3 regions of the Ensifer meliloti genome follow, and region 2 is predicted to be linked to each of the others. Evidence: predicted binding sites of a transcription regulator. Region 2 holds the regulator's gene; each other region holds the start of a gene.
The links. The regulator LexA, encoded in region 2, represses DNA repair genes until DNA is damaged. The targets are predictions, from matches to a motif close to TGTTCNNNNTGTGTTCNG.
Positions count from the first base shown of each region.

Region 1: PZL22_RS12675 (ribonuclease T2) is a predicted target of LexA. The motif match lies at 1,380-1,397, and genes of this name have one in related genera.
Region 3: PZL22_RS11775 (three-Cys-motif partner protein TcmP) is a predicted target of LexA. The motif match lies at 1,172-1,189, and genes of this name have one in related genera.

Region 1 covers NZ_CP120365.1:1,146,232-1,149,507, forward strand. The annotation lists gene ettA (energy-dependent translational throttle protein EttA) at 1-465, opposite strand, end outside; gene PZL22_RS12675 (ribonuclease T2) at 593-1,360, opposite strand; gene PZL22_RS12680 (alpha/beta fold hydrolase) at 1,552-2,496, shown strand; gene PZL22_RS12685 (DMT family transporter) at 2,493-3,276, shown strand, end outside.
Region 2 covers NZ_CP120365.1:376,921-380,196, reverse strand. The annotation lists gene PZL22_RS08885 (calcium-binding protein) at 1-775, shown strand, start outside; tRNA gene PZL22_RS08880 (tRNA-Cys) at 820-893, opposite strand; gene lexA (transcriptional repressor LexA) at 1,114-1,830, opposite strand; gene PZL22_RS08870 (hypothetical protein) at 2,055-2,219, opposite strand; tRNA gene PZL22_RS08865 (tRNA-Ala) at 2,329-2,404, opposite strand; gene PZL22_RS08860 (DUF1254 domain-containing protein) at 2,586-3,276, opposite strand, start outside.
Region 3 covers NZ_CP120365.1:962,312-965,587, forward strand. The annotation lists gene PZL22_RS11765 (hypothetical protein) at 1-81, opposite strand, end outside; gene PZL22_RS11770 (S24 family peptidase) at 186-902, shown strand; gene PZL22_RS11775 (three-Cys-motif partner protein TcmP) at 1,300-2,166, shown strand; gene PZL22_RS11780 (DUF5131 family protein) at 2,156-2,902, opposite strand; gene PZL22_RS11785 (hypothetical protein) at 3,152-3,276, shown strand, end outside.

The DNA.
Region 1 (3,276 bases), 770 kb from region 2:
GGTGACCTCCGCATCGCCCGGCGGGCAACGCAACGCCTCCATCGCCATTTCCACCTGACTGTCGAGGTCCCAGAGGTTCTGGCTGTCGATGACGTCCTGGAGCTTGGCGCCTTCGTCCGCCGTCTCGTCGGAATAGTTCATCATCAGCTCGTTGTAGCGATCGAGGATCGCCTTCTTGGCGGCCACCCCTTCCATCACGTTCTCGAGCACGTTCTTCTGAGGATCGAGCTGCGGCTCCTGCGCGAGATAGCCGACCCTCGCACCTTCGGCGACCCAGGCCTCGCCGGTATATTCGGTATCAAGGCCCGCCATGATCCGGAGCACGGTCGACTTACCGGCCCCGTTCGGGCCGAGAATGCCGATCTTCGCCTCCGGATAGAAGGAGAGATGGATGTTCTCGAGGACCTTCTTGTTGCCGTAGGCCTTGTTCAGCCCGGCCATGTGATAGATGAATTGACGTGCCATAAAGGAATGCTCCGCATCGGAAGGGAATTTTGCCCGCTATGTAGGCGAATTATGGTGGCGGGGCAACGTCAAAGGCCCTTGCCCGAACGCTGCCCCGCCGCTCCCTCCATGCGAATTGCGCCCCCGATCAGCCCCGCCCGGCAGCGTCTGCGATCCCCTTCGCGCATTTGAATTCCGTCGGCCCCGCCGCCTGGATCAAATCCGCCAGTTCGGCTTTGCCCGAGAGGTCGCCCGAGAGCCCTATCGTCAGCCCGGTGATCACGTCGCCGCCGTTCACCGACTGGCAACGCATGCGCACCCGGTCTCCGGCCCCCGCCCCGAAACCCTGGTCGAAGGCCTGCTTGATCTGTTTTTCGTCAAGTTCCTTGCCGATCCCGTCTGCAAAGAGCGCACGCACAGCCGAACGGTTGAGCTCGTCCAGAAGCCGGAGCTGCAGCGCGAAGTAGTCGTCGGCATTTGCCGTCTGGCAGGTACCGTTGCGCAGCCATTGGTGACGGTCGAGGCCGGACTTGACCCCCGGCATGGCGACGAGCAGGCGCTTGGCCGTCTCGTCCCCCATGTCGACTTCCGGCAGTTCCAGCCAGTCGCCCTTGCGGTCGCGCGCTTTCAGATCCGCTTCCACGCCGCAATAGCTCTTCTTGAGTGGCCATAGGCCATGAAGCGAGAAATTCGTCGCGTCGAAACGCTCCGCCGTCTGGCCGACGCATTCCTTGCGATCGGGCCGCGTCTCGCAGAATCCCGGCTGCCAGCTGACGGCGAGCACATATTCCGTCCTCCCCCCGCCGGTTTCGCCCTCGCTCGCCGAACTCTCCTGAGCCGCCGCGAGGGGCGCATTCGCCAACCCCAGCGCCAGCGCCGCCAACCTCATCAGATGCATCATCGCCCTTGTCTTCATTGCCCCAAGCCCTCTAAAGGAAAACAAAACAGGAACAAATAACCCCATATACGGGAAAATTGCAACCCTGAATCGGTATCCGCGGATTCGTTGTGATCTCATGCGCAACGAGCAACAAGCTGCGATTGCCTTTCCCACCCAAATCGATTTGATATCCGTACGGCATCCGCAAGTGGGGGAGAGCGCATGGCATGTTCGGGCAGGTGAGGACGCATCAAAGCCCGACCGGCGCGACACTCGGCTGGCGCCATGTCGGCGCGGCGGGCGAACCGCAAGGCATTCTCGTCATCAGCCACGGCCTTGCTGAGCATTCCGGCCGCTATACCCGCTTTGCCGAAACCATGGCCGCCCAAGGTTTCCACGTTTACGCCCATGACCACCGCGGCCACGGCACGAGCTGTGCCCCCGATGCGCCTCCCGCCATGTTCGCCCAGCGTGAAGGTGCGGCGAAGGTCGTCACGGACCTGCGCGCGCTCCGCGATATGGCAGCGGCCGCTCATCCAGGCCTGCCGGTCGTGCTGTTCGGCCATTCGATGGGGGGACTGATCGCGCTGAACGCCGCCGAAACCGATCCGGACCTCTACGACGCGCTCGCTGTGTGGAACTCCAATTTCCGGCCGGGTCTTGCCGGGCGCGGCGGCCAGTTGCTGCTGGCGATCGAGAAGATGCTGAAGGGTTCGGACGTGCCAAGTCCGCTCGTGACGAAACTCACCTTCGGCGCCTGGAGCACCACCATCGCCGACCGGCAGACCGATTTCGACTGGCTCTCGCGCGATGAAAGCGAGGTCGCCAGATATATCGAAGATCCGCACTGCGGTTTCGACCCGACCGTATCGCTGTGGCTCGACGTCTTCGCCTTCGCCTTCGCCGGTGCCCGCCCCGACCGGCTGTCGCGGCTGCCGTCGAGCCTTCCGGTACACCTCGTCGGCGGCAGTGCCGATCCTTCCACCCTCAACGGAGAGGCCGTTCGCTGGCTGGGCAACCGCATGAAAGCGCGGGGCATGACGAATGTCACGATCGCAATTCACGAGGGCATGCGCCACGAAACGCTCAACGAGATCGGCCGGGAAAAAGCGACGGAGGAATTCGCCGCCTGGTGCCTGAAGGCAGTCCGGGGAAAGCGCCACGGTCAATGAGCGAGCTCTCCCTTTCCAAGGCGGCAATCGACCACAACCGGATCTCCTACGGCCTGACGCTGATGGTCTTTTCGGTGTTGCTGTCGCCGCTGATCGACATCTTCTCGAAACTAGCCATCGCGACGGTTCCCTCGGCCGAGATCACGGCGGCACGCTTCCTGCTGCAGATCGTCTTCATCCTGCCGATCGTCCTTGTGCGCGGTACGCTCTTCGATCTCACATGGCGCAAGAGTGCGCTGCATGCGCTGCGCGGCGGCCTTCTGGTGGTGACCATGCTTTCCTTCATCACCACGCTGAAGGTCATGGAGGTGGCCGATGCCATCGCCATCTTCTTCGTTGAACCGATCATCCTCACTATCCTAGGCAGCATCTTCCTGAAGGAGACGATCGGCTGGCGCCGTTATACCGCCTGCGCTGTCGGCTTCCTCGGTTCGCTGCTCGTGATCCAGCCGAGCATGCAGGAAGTTGGTCTGGTCGCACTTCTTCCGATCGTCGCCGCCTTCGGCCTCGCCGTTTTCCTGCTCGTGACGCGCATGGTCGCGCAGAACGAGGACCCCTGGTCGATGCAGTTCCATGCCGGCATCTGGGGAGGCCTCTTCTGTCTCGCGCTGCTCTGGTTCGGCGAGGGCAGCGGATCGAGCGTCTTCGATCCGGTCTGGCCGGACGGGCGCGCCTGGTACTACCTGCTCTGGGTCGGCGTCACCGCGACGATCTCCGGCGTGCTCGGCGTCTATGCCTATCGGGCGGCGCCGGCCTCGGTGCTCGCGCCGCTGCAATATC
Region 2 (3,276 bases):
GAGTGACTCCGCGATCGTCGCCGGAGGGAACGATCGTCTCTCGGGCGGCAAAGGCAACGATACACTCTACGGCGATGGCTACAATTGCCTCAGAGGACGTGGTGGCGACGACTGGCTCGACGGCGGCGCCGGAGACGATATTCTCTCGGGCGACGCTTTCTCCCTCGGCGATTTTTTCGTTGGCGGGAACGATCGGCTCCAGGGCGGAGAGGGCCATGACAAACTCTACGGAGATGGCCTCGACCAGGGCGTCGTGGAATCCGGCATCGGCGGCGACGACCACCTCTATGGTGGTTCTGGCAACGACTTTCTTGTTGGAGATGTTCTTTTCTCACGTGGCGGCAGTGGCGGCAACGACCTGCTCGACGGAGGCAAAGGCGATGATGTCCTGTATGGCGATGCAGAGGTCGGCGTGGACACCGCGGGTGGGGACGACCTCTTGATTGGCGGCGCCGGTAACGATCAGCTCTGGGGCGATGGCCGACTTACCGCAGCCTTCGCGGTCGAGACCGGTGCCGATCAGTTCCTGTTTGCGCGGAACAGTGGGCGGGATAAGATCTTCGACTTCGAATTGGACAAGGACATCATCCAAATCGCCGGCTATGGCTACGACGACTTCGCCGATTTTTTGTCCAACATCGGCGACGATGCTGACGGGAACGCTGTCCTGCAGCTGAATGGCACGGTCGATCAGGTCACTCTGATCGGCATCCACGCTGCCGACCTCAGCGCTGCCAACTTCGTCTTTGCGAATGCGGATTTCGCCCTCGTCTGACGAGAGGAAGTTTGTCGGTAACAAAGCTGATCAGGTGTGGCTTTTGGAGGCCTCGGCCGGAATTGAACCGGCGTACAAGGATTTGCAGTCCTCTGCGTCACCACTCCGCCACGAGGCCTCTACGATTTGCGTTTTCAAATCGTGGCGCGGATTTAGAATGATTGACCGCAATCCGCAAGAGGGTACATTTGGAATAGGGACTTTTTTATTCTGTATAAATGTGTCTTCCGTTCTATGACCGGGCGTGGTCATAGCGTCCCAAGGCGCAATACTCCCACGTCAGCGCTTTGAAATTGCGTACTTTCGTAGGAAGCGGCTGCGCACCTGGTCAGGAAGCTCTAATGATAGCGCCGGATGAGGCCGACGAGCCTGCCTTGGATCTTGACCCGGTCCGGACCGAATATGCGTGTTTCGTAAGCCGGATTGGCGGCCTCCAGCGCAATAGAGGCGCCCTTGCGACGGAATCGCTTCAGGGTCGCTTCCTCGTCGTCGATCAGCGCGACGACGATATCCCCGGGGCTGGCGGTGCTTCCGTTCCGGATGATCACCGTATCGCCATCGAGGATGCCGGCCTCGATCATCGAATCGCCCTTGATCTCGAGAGCGTAGTGCTCGCCGCTGCCGATCATTTCAACCGGTACGGATATATCGTGCATATTGTTCTGGATTGCCGAAATCGGCACACCGGCGGCAATGCGGCCCATGACCGGAACGGCGACCGATGCGGCCTCGGCCGGCGGCGCCGGTTTCGGTGCGGGGGGCGGCGCAGCAGGCTTGCCCAGACTGCCTTCGATCACGCTCGGCGAAAAGCCGCGGCGGACCTGCGAAGCGCCCGCATAGGCCTCCGGCAGCTTGATGACTTCGAGGGCCCGGGCGCGATTAGGTAGCCGGCGAATGAACCCACGCTCTTCGAGTGCGGTGATCAAACGGTGGATGCCCGATTTGGACGCAAGGTCCAAGGCGTCCTTCATCTCGTCGAAGGACGGCGGGACCCCGGATTCCTTCATTCGTTCGTGAATGAACAGAAGCAATTCCTGTTGCTTGCGGGTCAGCATGGCGTCACTCCAGAATCGCGAAACAAATCAAGAACAGAACCTATCTGTTCCATATGTGTTCCGCAAGTGCCTAAAATTCCGTGAATTTCGCTTGCTGTTGAATGCCGATCCGCCCCGCGATCCGGCGTGTCGATGGCGATCGCTCGGAATTCGGGGCAGGGGCCGATACGCTCTCGCATGTTTTGGGCTTACGGCGGGCGGCGCAGTCGGTCGCCTATGCAATGCTAATAGGCAAGGCGCAGTCCGCCCGGCGTAAGAACGTCGAATTCAGGCTCGGGATAAGGCCCGTACCACTGGGTGTAGGTCGTGTTGGTCGAGCCTGTGCTGGCGCACCCCGAAAGGGCGAAGAGGGAAAAAATTGCGGCTGCCACCAAAGATTTAACAGGCATGTTTTGCTCCACTCGCGGGAGTTGCCCAGACCTCGAACGGGTCAGACTAAAACTTTCTCTCAAATCAGCTTTTTTGGCAAGCAGCGAGCCGGCAGGGAGGACTGGTGGATGGTGGAGCCGAAGGGAGTCGAACCCTCGACCTCCGCAGTGCGATTGCGGCGCTCTCCCAACTGAGCTACGACCCCACTGGTCAACGATTGTATAAGAGTTTTCGGCCGACCGCGCCAGTGCATTCCACTTGCCGAATGCATCGCAATACAGAGATGAGGCTGACGACTGCAAGCCGCGTCGGTGCCCGCCGGCTGGCAGATAGGGCGGAGTGCAAGGTCACGAACACACAACGCCACTATCGGCTTTCAGCACTGGCTATTGAGCCACCTCGATCGCGGGCGGCTGCCAAGAGCCATCGAGAATTGCCTCTTTGCCCCAATAGGCGCGGATGTAGAGCGAGAACTTCCCGTCCGGCGCGGGCAGCCAGTTGTTTTCCTTGTCGCCCCCGGGCGACTTCGCGCCGGCGTAGAGGGTAAGCGAACCGTCGGAGTTGCGCTTTAGGTTCTTGTTCTTGGTGCCGAGTGAGTAGCGTTTGAGGTCGTTCGCGTGGAAGAGATGCTTGTCGTTGTACAGGGTCAATGACCAGAACCCGTTGACCGGCGGCTCCTGCCCGGCTGGGAAGGTGATCGCATAGCTGCCGCTGCCGCTGAGTTCTCCGCCCGCGCCGTCGTGGTCGGTGTAGAAATATTGCGTCTCGTTCGGCCGGTTGTCGAACATGTTCGATTTTGCCGTTCCGGTCCGGTTGAAATAGTCGACGCCGAACTGCGCATTGTTGGTAGAACGGTTCCATCCGTTCCCGGCCGGACGTCCGTTGTGCTTCCACTGGAAGAACGGCTGGATGACCTTGTCTTCGGTCTCGACCGCGGTCGCAACCAGCACCTTTTTCAGTTCGGGGTCCTTGGAGGCTGCATCGAGCAGCAGGCGGAATTGGCCATAGAGAGCCTCCTCGCCCGGCAACGGATCGACAGTGTCGAGAACCTCGCCGAACTGATCGAAGAACTTATCC
Region 3 (3,276 bases), 590 kb from region 2:
CTTGCCGGTGACCTCGGCCACCTTTTCGATGCCGATTTTGCCGATAATGGATTTTGCAGGCTCGAGATGTTTTTCGCTCATGTCGCGAAATTTGCGATTTTCGCGACAACTTGTCAACGGGGTCGCGATAACTTATTTGCGATCTTCGCGATGGAGTTTTTTGCGGAATCCGCGAAGATCGCCGCATGAGTGACCCACAATATGAACTGAAACAATGGCTTGCAGAAAAACTCGCGGCTCGCGGCGTGGCTTCGAAACTCGCCGAAGCTACGGGTATGTCCAACGACAAGATCACGCGATCAAAAGAACTGCACAGCGACGATCCTAAGAAGCGCCGTCAGATATCTCTCCAGGAGATAGAGGCGATGGCGAGATTCTTTAGGGAATTGCCGCCTGGCTTCGAACAAATGACGCGTTGGTTAGAGGATCTGCCCCCCGCCCCCACGGCCAAGCCGATACCAAACGCCAGCTTCCCGCCGCGCTGGCAGCAATTCCCCGGCGATGTTTCGATTCCGCTTCGAGGGCACATTGCCGCCGGAGCCAACGGTCGGTTCATTATGAACGGTCAGGATATCGCCACGGTTTTTTGTCCGCCCGGCCTCGAGGGCGTTGAGGGCGCGTATGCCGTGCAGGTCGACGGCCGCTCCGGCGAGCCACGCTTCTTTCACGGCGAGACGGCGTGGGTGAACCCTCATCAGAAGGTCCGACAGGGCGACGATGTCGTAGTGCAGATCCTGGAAGACGATGAGATATCAAGCTACCTCAAGCGGTTCGTTTCCAGATCCGCCGATGTGCTTCGCCTCTACCAGTACAACCCCGGCAAAGGCGAAAGCCACGATCTGGAGTTTCCTACGGACAAAGTTTTCAGCGTCCACAAAGTTGTGTTTCATGCGATGCTTTGAAGCGCTTCGTCGCAGCGCCATGTTGGCCGGACGGTCAAATTGCGGAATGCCGGCGGCATCTTTGGGCACTCGCTGCAGCGGATCTTTCGGCATAACTGCATGTAGTTGTGAACACCGAGTTCCGCGGCTTTCATTAGGTTATCGAGGCGGAGAATGCGGGAATGCCCGCAATCATCGCAAGCTACGTACACGCTCTCAAGTTCAACGACGAGCCGCAAGGCGTCGGGGTGATCTACGGGAGCGTTAGGGCTCATTTCTGTCTCCTGCGATGTTCCGTCTTTGTTCTCATAAAAACAGCAGGAATGCAGCCGTGAGTCGAGTCGGTTTTCGGAAATATTTCGCTTGCCACAACAGGTAGGGGAAAGATTGCCGGCGGCGCAATATGTGAGGTCTGATTTTGAGCGATCATGAATTTGGCAATGTCTCCACCGACCTGAAACTGTCTCTTGTGGAAGCATATTTGAAGGCGTTCACGACTGCTCTCCGCCCTCAATTCCCCGAGCTTTGGTATATCGACGCATTCGCGGGTACCGGCGAGCGCGTCATCAAGCAGACTGCTGTTCCTGCCGACCTAATGCCAGGTCAAGCTGAAAAAATTGAGCGTCGACGAGGGTCGGCTCAAATCGCGTTAGACATCAGACCGGCCTTCGACCGCATCGTCTTCATGGAGAAGAAGAAAAGCTACTGCTCTGCCCTGGAGCGTTTGAAAGAGCAGTATCCGGGCCGGAACATTGATATCGTCCGGGGCGACGCCAATGCCGCTATCGAGGCGGAAATTCAAGCAATGAAGTGGGTTGGCAAGCGCGCGGTGATGTTCCTCGATCCTTACGGCATGGCTGTGAACTGGACAACGCTCGAACGTATCCGCAAGACGGAGGCGATCGACGTCTGGTACCTTGTGTCCTTGGCCGGCTTATTTCGCCAAGCAACGCGCGACCCGGAGAAGCTTGATGACAGCAAGCGGGTTGCGATCACAAGGATGCTCGGAACCGACGAGTGGATTGAAGCCTGGTACAACAGGCCGAAGAAAGAAGACCTTCTCGGCGAGTATGACGATGTTTATCAGCGCGTCGCTGACGTAGAGGCGATAGAGAGCTTCGTTGGTAAGCGCCTCAAGAGCCTGTTCCCTGCCGTCCTTCCCCCCAAGCGGCTCAAGAATGCTAATGGGGCACCCATGTTTTCACTGTTCCTAGCTATTTCTAACCCCGCTGGAAAAGCCATCGGCTTGGCGACTAAGATCGGAAATAGCATCCTCAAAGCGTAGCCGCCGGAACATCATCCCAAATACGGCCGCGATAAGATCGCCCAGCCACCTTCTTGTTCTTACCCCCCCACTGCTTGAAGAAGAATGCCGCGCCGACGTCAGTACACATTGCGAAGATCTCGTCGATCCACAGCGGATCCATCGGCCGCGCGTTTGGGCCGGACTCGCCCCCAACGATAGCCCAATGGATGCCGTTCAATCGCCCAGCGGCAACGGAACCTATCAACGGCTCGAACGAGACGAAACGGATTGCTGCAGGGACTCTGCGCAGGTCGTCAAGCCGGTCTGTCACGCGACCATCCTCTACGCTGGTCCCCAGCCATACATTCGGCAGAACATCGAAGCCGCGCAGAATATTAGCCATCCGGTCCGGCCGTTTGGTCAGGATCTGGTATGTGTGGCGGCGTGTCTCGGCCATCGCTCGCCACACTTTTCGGATGAACTCCACCGGTACGTCTGGGTGAAATAGGTCGGACATCGAGTTGACGAATACATTCCGTGGCTTTGACCAGGTCGATGGCACAGAAAGCGCGCTCTCGTCGAGATAGAGGTCGCCCGTCCATTTCGCTCGACCGCCGCTCTTGCGCGTCAGGCCCCGGTACTTCTCGAGCCCCATGGCTTCAAGGCGCGCCGCCATACGCATCGCGTAGCAGTTGGTGCACCCCGCACTCATTATCGAGCAGCCGGCTACCGGATTCCACGTTGCATCAGTCCATTCGATTGATGTTTCAGCCATAGGACGCTCCCCGACCTTCAGAGATAAGCGATAGTTGCGATTTGGTTAAAGATCGGTTGCGCGCCGCCAGTCTCTCTCAGGCCGATTCTTGAGGCCGAAATCTACCACGCGGAGAATCTGGGGGCCAAGTCAATTTTGCGAAATAGCGACAATCGCAAATTTATGTGTTGACTTATTTTGCGATAGTCGCGAATATCTCCTTCGTCAGCGAGACGCCGTGGACACACGGCCGCGCCGGGAGATGAAACGATGGGCACGATGGTTACGCGATACAGGATTGAGGATGAGGTGGGCCGCGTCCTGACGGTCGAAGGCTTCTTCTCCTATGAAGCGGATGACGCTCTGCAGTTCCGGTCGGAAGACGAGGCCTACGA